DNA from 4 places in the Paenibacillus sp. BAC0078 genome. Region 1 is predicted to be linked to each of the others. Evidence: predicted binding sites of a transcription regulator. Region 1 holds the regulator's gene; each other region holds the start of a gene.
What was found. The regulator Rex, encoded in region 1, represses fermentation and respiration genes when NADH is low (regulators of the CRP and FNR family bind a similar motif). The targets are predictions, from matches to a motif close to TTGTGAAATATTTCACAA.

Region 1 (2,209 bases):
AAGGCAGTGTGGGCGATGCCCGGTTTGTTGATAAGCTGGTGCATTCGCTGGCCGAAGCTGCGGTGGCTACCCGGGGCCGCATGCTGGTGCTGTTCACCTCCTACAAAATGCTCCGCCAGGTTTATGACCCGCTGAAGGAGGCGCTCTCCTCAGAGGATATCAGTGTACTGGGGCAGGGTGTAGAGGGCGGCAGCCGAAGCAAGCTAATCCGGCGTTTTCAGGACAGCGCCGCTGCTGTGCTGCTTGGGACGAGCAGCTTTTGGGAAGGCGTGGATATTCCGGGCGAGGCGCTGACCTGTCTGGCTATTGTCAGATTGCCCTTCCAGCCGCCAAACCATCCGCTTGCGGAGGCCAAGGCGGAGCTGCTGCAGGCGCAGAAGAAGAATCCTTTTATGAAGCTGTCTGTCCCTCAGGCGGTGATCCGGTTCAAACAGGGCTTTGGGCGGCTGGTGCGCACTGCGCAGGACCGCGGCATCGTAATTGTATATGATACAAGAGTTATTGAATCTTATTATGGAAAATACTTCCTGTATTCGCTGCCCGGACCCAAGATGGAGCATATGCTGACTGACCAGATGGTCCCGCGGATTGCCGAATGGCTAGCGGACGGCGGCGTTTCTTGAAGTTTTTGAACCTGCTATAGTTTTTTTATAATATTCGGGTTAGCTTGTACATTCCGTCCTTTAGCAGCCTTCTCCGTATGGGAGGCTAGAGGACGGCCCTATACTTACGAAGCGTTAACAAACTTGGTGAATGCTTACGAAGTGAGTTTGTACGAAGAATACCAAGGAAGCATCGCTATACAAACTTTGAGGAGGAGAAAATATGAAATCAGATAAAATATCGGAGGCCGTCGTTCGCAGACTCCCTGTGTATCTGCGATTCCTGAACGATCTCCAGAAGCGTGAAATTCCCACCGTCTCTTCTCAGGAGCTGGGGCAGAAGCTTGATCTTAATCCGGCGCAGATCCGCAAGGATTTGGCCTATTTTGGTGATTTCGGCAGAAAAGGCATCGGTTATGATGTGTCTTATTTGATTGAGAAAATCCGCCATATTCTAAAGCTGGACCAGCAAATTAACGTGGCGCTTGTGGGTGCCGGTAATCTTGGACACGCTTTATCAAATTACAATGCTTACTTGAAGGACACCATGAAAATCACCGCTGTATTTGATTCCTATGCACCCAAGGTAGGGCAGATGATCAACTCCCTTACCGTACAGCCGATGGAAGAGCTGGGCAGCACGATTCGTGAACAGGGAATCCGTATCGGAATCATCACAGTGCCTGACAGCGAAGCTCAGAACGTGGCCGACATTCTGATAGACTCAGGCATTGAAGCGATCCTGAATTTTGCACCGGTCATTTTGAAGACCCCGGCCAATATTCGCGTTCACGCTGCTGACTTTACAACTGATTTGCAGAGCTTGGCTTATTATTTGCATGATGGAAAGGACGAAGTGGAAGATGAGCAGCAATAAGACAGTAATTATCAACGGACGTTTTCTGGTTCCGGGAACGGATAAGCCGGTGCTGAGCGGTTATATGACCATAGAAAATGATCTTATCACTTACATAGGGAAAGAGAAGCCAGCCCTTGAAGCTGGCACACAGACTATAGACGGCAGCCGTCTGCTGTTTATGCCGGGTCTTGTGAATACACATGGGCACACGGCAATGTCGCTGCTGCGCGGTTATGGGGATGATATGGTTCTTCAGAGCTGGCTGCAGGAAAAGATGTGGCCGATGGAAGAAAAATTCACCGGAGAGGATGTCTACTGGGGAACCTCCCTGTCTGTGCTGGAGATGCTTAAGGGCGGGACAACAACCTTCCTGGACATGTATGATCATATGGACCGGGTCGCTGAGGTTACGGAGCTGTCGGGTATCCGTGCTGTACTGATGCGCGGCGTAATCGGCCTGTGTCCGGAAGAAGTGCAGAACCATAAGCTGGCGGAAGCGGTTGCTTTTGCCCGTAATTGGCACGGCAAGGCTGACGGACGAATTACGGCGATGATTTCGCCGCATGCGCCTTACACCTGCCCTCCGGACTTTTTCGTAAAATTCGTACAGGCGGCTCATGATCTGGACCTGCCGATGCATACGCATATGTCGGAGACACGGCGCGAAGTGGAGCAGAATGCCGCAGATTACGGCCTGCGTCCTGTAGCGCATCTGGAGAAGCTCGGCATGTTCACACGCCCATCCCTT
Region 2 (2,209 bases), on a different contig from region 1:
ATAATACCGCAATCAGCACAAACCATAATTCATTAAGAGAAAGCATGCGATCCCTCCTTCGTGTATGGATCATGCGAGTCACCGTGATCGTTATCCATGGCATAAGGGCCTTTTTTGATCACTTTGATGAACAGGCCAACCAGCACAGCTCCCAGTATGGCGTAAATTGCCGTAAAGGAAATGACCGAGAACAACACCTGACCAGCCGTAACATTAGGAGACACACTATCCGCTGTGGTCATGAGTCCAAATACCGTCCAAGGCTGACGCCCGATTTCAGTCATGATCCAGCCCGACACATTGGCGATTGGCGGAAGCAGCAGCCCCCAGAGCATTAAGCGCATGAACCAGGTATTCGGACGTTCCATCTTCTTGCGCCACATCAGGTAGATCGCATAGACTCCAAGCCCGATCATCGCCGTACCTGCGGCAACCATGATCCGGAAGCTCCAGAACGTTGTGCGTACAGGCGGGATATAATCCCCAGGTCCGTACTTCTGTTCATACTCTGCCTGCAGCGTATTCATACCTTTAAGAGATCCGGAGAACTTGCTGTAGGAGAGAAAGCTCAGCATGTACGGAACCTTAATCTCATGTGTGCTTACTTTATTATCAGGATCAATGTTTGCGTAGACCGTCCACGCCGCAGGATCTCCACTGTCGTCCCAAAGCGCTTCTGTAGCAGCCATTTTCATCGGTTGAGTCTCTACGAGATACTGCGCTTGAGCGTGACCTGCAATGGCTACGCCAAACGAGGATACAACCCCGACAATAGCAGCAATTTCAAACGATTTTCTGAAAAAAGAAACATCCTGCTTCTTCAGCAGCTTATACGCACTGATACCTGTTACCAGGAATGCGCCTGTGGCGTAAGCGGCGAGTACCGTATGCGGGAATTCCACCAGCAATTGTCCGTTCGTAATGAGGGCGAAGAAATCGTTCATTTCAGCCCGGCCATTGTTAATGGCAAAACCGACCGGATGCTGCATAAAAGAGTTCGCGGCCAGAATCCAGAACGCCGATAACATCGTTCCCAGGGCTACCAGCCAAATAGCGAGACAGTGAACCTTCTTCGGAACCTTGTCCCAGCCAAAAATCCACAATCCAATAAATGTAGACTCCAGAAAGAAAGCCAGCAACGCTTCAATGGCCAGCGGAGCTCCAAACACATCACCGACAAAGCGTGAATAATCGGACCAGTTCATCCCGAACTGAAACTCCTGCAAAATCCCTGTCACTACACCTACGGCAAAGTTAATGAGGAAGAGCTTTCCCCAGAACTGCGCCATTCTTTTGTACTCGTCATTGCCTTTTCTGACATACATCGTCTCCATGATTGCAATCAAGAGCGCAAGTCCAATTGACACCGGTACAAAGAAATAATGAAAAATCGTCGTCGACGCAAATTGTATACGCGACAGTATAACTGTATCCATATTTCTCCCCTTCCTTCTCCCCATTCATTACGTATATTCTGTCAAAAATCTAACACCTTAAGTGTGATATTAATCACATTATACACCCTGTTTCGGCCTTAAAATCAATAAATTTGTGACAAATATCACAATATTACGTTCATAAAGCAAAAAAAATAAGACGGTTTCACCGTCTTGGATGTGTACATCATTCTATAGAAAAAGCTTGACTCATAAAGGTGCTCATTAGCTAATGGAAGTGCCCTTCTTCAGCGATTTTAGATCGCCATTCGAATTAAGCAATTGTGGCAGCATTTTCATGGAACGCTCCATCGGAGAGTTGCAGAGACGGCAAGAAGGCGCATGTTCAAATGCGAAATTATCCCTCATCCATCCGTTACATCCATCGTTGGTACAGGCCCATATTTCAGTATTTTCCTCTGGTACTTCCTCCAAAGGCTTCTTCCGGTAGTTCATTGCCGTTCCTCCCTTCCTTTATGTAACAAGCCCGAGAATCCAGACAAGTAAAAACGGCGTTGCCGCCCTTTATTCTAAGGACGGCAACCGTTTCATTGAGAATATAAGGATATTTACTCCTCATAATTCTAAAAAAAGACCGTCCCAGCTTTCACAAGCGGGACGGTTCCTTCTATTATTACAGTTTTACAACGTTTTCGGCTTGTGGTCCACGGTTGCCTTGAACAACGTTGAATTCAACGCGTTGGCCTTCATCCAAAGTTTTGAAGCCTTCGCCAGTGATTGCGCTGAAGTGAACGAATACGTCGCTTCCGCCT
Region 3 (2,209 bases), on a different contig from region 1:
TTCAACGGCCTGAAACAAAAATTCATGGATATCCGCAAACGCGTATACAAATTCCCTAAGCTTGGAAACAAAGCGAAATTCGTAGCGATTCCAACTACTTCGGGTACAGGTTCTGAAGTAACTTCTTTCGCGGTTATTACTGACAAAACAACAGCTAACAATACTAAATACCCATTGGCTGATTATGAGCTGACTCCAGACGTTGCAATCATCGACCCTGAGTTTGTATACAGCCTGCCAAAAACTGCTGTTGCTGACACAGGTATGGACGTATTGACACATGCCATCGAAGCTTATGTTTCCGTAATGGCTAGTGACTACACTGACGGTCTGGCTATCAAAGCTATCCAATTGGTATTCCAATACCTTGAAAAATCAGCACTCGAAGGCGACAAACTGGCCCGTGAAAAAATGCATAATGCATCTACACTTGCTGGTATGGCTTTTGCCAACGCATTCCTGGGCATCAACCACAGCTTGGCGCACAAATGGGGCGGTCAATATCACACAGCTCATGGACGCACCAATGCCATCCTAATGCCGCACGTTATCCGTTACAACGCTAAGAAACCTACGAAGTTCGCTTCGTTCCCTAAATATTCGCACTTTGTAGCTGACGAGCGTTATGCGGAAATCGCACGCATTCTGGGATTGCCTGCACGCACAACCGAAGAAGGCGTAACAAGCCTGATCAATGCAATCCGCGATATGAACAAAAAACTCGGCATCGAAGAGTCGTTCCAAGCGCTGGGCTTTGATCCTAAGGACTTCGAATCCCGCGTAGACTATCTGGCTGACCGTGCATTTGAAGACCAATGTACAACTGCCAACCCTAAGCTGCCGCTGGTTTCCGAGCTTGCTGACGTATACCGTAACGCATTCTACGGCAAATTCGAGAACTAATTAGCAATCACTAGATAAACAAATAGTTTATAGGGTAATATGGGACTGGATGTAAGTGACAAATATCACCGAAAGAGTGATATTTGTCACAGTCCATTTCCAGAAAATAAACTAAAATGTTTATATAAACAACGATCCCGGTTATGTAGAAGCTATTGTGAATTTTATTACAACCAACCATATCTTTGGGATCACGAGACACGGGATTAACCTTCAAGCCCGCGATCTCTACAAATATAATAAATATAAATGGAGGGATTTAGCATGTCGGTGATTGAAAAAGATGTACAAGAAGTAAAATCGGGTTGGAGAAGTTTCGTAAAAGGCAAATGGGCTAAGAAAGTCGATGTTAACGAATTTATTTCCAAGAACATCAAGCCTTATGAAGGAAACGAAGATTTCCTCGTAGGTCCTACCAGCAACACAACTGAACTGTGGAAGATTATCTCCCAGCTGAGTAAAGAAGAAAGAGAAAGAGGCGGCGTATGGGATGTTTCCCTGGATACTGTCTCCACTATTACTTCCCACAAACCAGGCTACATCAACAAGGACTTAGAACAAATTGTTGGTGTACAGACTGATGCTCCTTTCAGACGTTCCATTCAACCGTTCGGCGGTATCAAAATGATGATCGATGCCACCAAAGCGTACGGCTTTGAGCTTCCGAACAACATTGTTGAAATGTTCACGAATATCCGCAAAACGCATAACCAAGGCGTATTTGATGCATATACACCAGAAATGAGAGCCGTCCGTAAATCGGGAGTTATCACAGGTCTTCCTGATGCCTATGGCCGCGGACGCATCATCGGCGACTACCGCCGCATTGCTCTGTACGGTATCGATTTCCTGATCAAAGACAAGAAACAACAACAAGCCGAGCTTGAAGTTGATTCCATGACTGAAGAAGTAATCCGTCTGCGTGAAGAGCTGTCCGAGCAAATCCGCGCTCTGGGCGAACTGAAAGAAATGGCAGCGGCACACGGTATGGATATCTCCAAACCGGCTAACAACTTCAAAGAAGCTGCCCAATGGGTGTACTTCGGTTATCTGGCAGCCGTTAAAGAACAAAACGGTGCAGCAATGTCCCTGGGACGTGTATCCTCCTTCCTGGATATCTATGCACAACGTGATTTCGAAGAAGGTACTCTTACTGAAGAACAAGCACAAGAAATCGTTGACCATTTCGTAATGAAACTGCGTATCGTTAAATTCCTGCGTACGCCTGACTATAACGAACTGTTCTCTGGTGACCCTACTTGGGTAACTGAGTCCATCGGCGGTATGTCTGAAGACGGAACAACCC
Region 4 (2,209 bases), on a different contig from region 1:
CAGCAGGGTAGCGGTTCATATTCGGCCCAAGCATGAAGAATGTAGCTTTTACCTCATACTTATTCAGAATATCCAGCAGCTCCGAGGTCGTGGCGGAAGGCCCGTCGTCAAAGGTCATATACAGGGTCTTGCCCGGCTTGCCAGCAGGTGTCTGCGCAGGTTTATCAGGAACAGACGGCGGGGTAAGCTCACTCTTATATCGGCTCAGGAACCCCGCATCATCCAGCGAGGCCGAAGCATCCCGAACTCTCAGTAAATATTTATCCGGCTGAAAGGATATTATATACCCAAGGTAGGCGCTGATCTTCAGTTGGACCATCAAGGCTCCATTCTTCACGAACGTGTTCATCGGCGCAACATTTCCGTCTTGAAGCTGAGCACCTCCATCACCCTTGAGCAGCAGCAGCTTGCGTCCTCCGCCATCAACCTGAATTCCGTCAGGAAGGCCGGTAATCGTCCACTTCAATTCCTCAGCCAAAGCGCGGAGCGGGACATAATAGCTGCCTTTTACGGAAACGGCTGTAATGCCGCTCAGTTTATCGTTCACTCCAAGCTTCAGCTCAGCGTTCGCGCCAGTAGCGTTTGCCGTCGTCTGCACGACACCAAGACACAGGAATAATGAAAAGAATAACAGCATTGCTTTTTTAATAGTCACCAGATGCAGTCTCCAATCTATGTATATTTATCTATTACTTTATCATAGATATATATAACGTAATTTGAGAGATTGTAACCCGAAGCAGAAAAAACTGTAACACTTTTGTTGTGACAAATGACATATCGCATTCTTTTTCAGAAAGAAATCGAAAATCGTTGAATGCTGTCATATCAAGCAAAAAACGCTAAAATAGCGCTATTTTCATTTAAATTAATTGTGACGAAAATAGTAACATTTGTGAAATTGTGAACAAAATTTGAACTTCCTTAAAATAACCTTAAGACGCACCGTTACAGTGATCTTTATCATACGTAAAGATAGTTGTAACAATTTGATCACATATATTTAACTAAATGGACATTTTTGAGGACGATTATAGCTTTTTATCCAGAATATGTATTTTGCATTATGGGTAAGTAGTTCTTACTATAGATACAGGTTAATGTTTGCCCGCAATGTTCGGCGAATGAAAAGAACTATTGAAGGAAGGAGTTCTATATGACAAAAAAGGGACCGTTATACGCTTTGTTTCTCAGCCTCATCCTCCTCCTGCCGGGATGCAGTTCACTCACCGTTCTGAATCCTAAGGGGCCTTCTGCACGAACTTTATCTGACACCATCATCCTTTCTATTATAGTGATGCTCGGTGTTCTGGCAGTTGTCTACATCTTATATATCTTCGTGCTGGTGAAGTACCGGGCTAAAAAAAGCAACGAAGGCTACATTCCGGAGCACGAGGAGGGCAACAAGGTGCTCGAAGCGATCTGGATTATCATCCCGATCATTATCGTGGCCTTCCTGTCCGTCGTGACGGTCAAGACAACCAATGCCGTTGAAAATGTCGCTACAGAATACAAAGATCAGAAGCCTCTGGTCATCTACGCAGCCTCTTCCAACTGGAAATGGCATTTCAGCTACCCGGAGGAAGGCATTGAAACCGTGAACTACCTCAATATCCCCGTTCACCGGGCGGTAGAGTTCCGGATGTACTCTTTTGGCCCCATCACCAGTCTGTGGATTCCACAGCTCGCCGGGCAAAAGTACGCCATGAGCGACATGCTCACAACGCTTCACCTTTCCGCTGATACGGAAGGCTCATATCTCGGCAGAAATGCCAACTTTAACGGCAAGGGCTTTGCCCAAATGGAATTTGAAACGCTCGTTATGAGCAGCAAGGATTACGACAAATGGGTTAAAGAGGTTAAAGAAACCGCTCCCAAGCTGACGGAGAAGGAATTCAAAGGCCTGCTTGCCGCCGACTTTATCGGACGCAAAACCTATTCCACGACCCATCTGGAGTTCAGTCCTCCTCCGGGAGATCACGGCCAGCATATGAGCGGTGACGGCAAAGAGATGGATATGGACAACGGAAGTATGGAGCACCAGGACAACAAGGACGTTCATCCTTCACCGGCAACGACTGAAGAAACCGAGTTCAACACTAAAACGGACCCGGAACTGGAGCAGCCCGTGCCTAGCTCACCTGTGGATGAACATACTCACAAATAGCAGCTTGTAATAAACCGCTCGATGAAACAACCTGAAAGGAGC

Region 2: the regulator Rex is predicted to act here: its motif matches at 1,550-1,567, upstream of ACX1DY_RS14785 (cytochrome ubiquinol oxidase subunit I).
Region 3: the regulator Rex is predicted to act here: its motif matches at 1,059-1,076, upstream of pflB (formate C-acetyltransferase).
Region 4: the regulator Rex is predicted to act here: its motif matches at 894-911, upstream of qoxA (cytochrome aa3 quinol oxidase subunit II).

The regions. Positions count from the first base shown of each region.
Region 1 is NZ_JBTLRW010000016.1:13,373-15,581, forward strand. Features, by position in the region: gene dinG (ATP-dependent DNA helicase DinG) at 1-623, shown strand, start outside; gene ACX1DY_RS23635 (redox-sensing transcriptional repressor Rex) at 826-1,479, shown strand; gene ACX1DY_RS23640 (amidohydrolase) at 1,466-2,209, shown strand, end outside.
Region 2 is NZ_JBTLRW010000007.1:55,598-57,806, reverse strand. Features, by position in the region: gene cydB (cytochrome d ubiquinol oxidase subunit II) at 1-46, opposite strand, end outside; gene ACX1DY_RS14785 (cytochrome ubiquinol oxidase subunit I) at 33-1,436, opposite strand; gene ACX1DY_RS14780 (cold-shock protein) at 1,662-1,892, opposite strand; gene ACX1DY_RS14775 (cold-shock protein) at 2,071-2,209, opposite strand, start outside.
Region 3 is NZ_JBTLRW010000004.1:149,274-151,482, forward strand. Features, by position in the region: gene adhE (bifunctional acetaldehyde-CoA/alcohol dehydrogenase) at 1-903, shown strand, start outside; gene pflB (formate C-acetyltransferase) at 1,168-2,209, shown strand, end outside.
Region 4 is NZ_JBTLRW010000012.1:124,975-127,183, forward strand. Features, by position in the region: gene ACX1DY_RS21280 (polysaccharide deacetylase family protein) at 1-655, opposite strand, end outside; gene qoxA (cytochrome aa3 quinol oxidase subunit II) at 1,157-2,167, shown strand.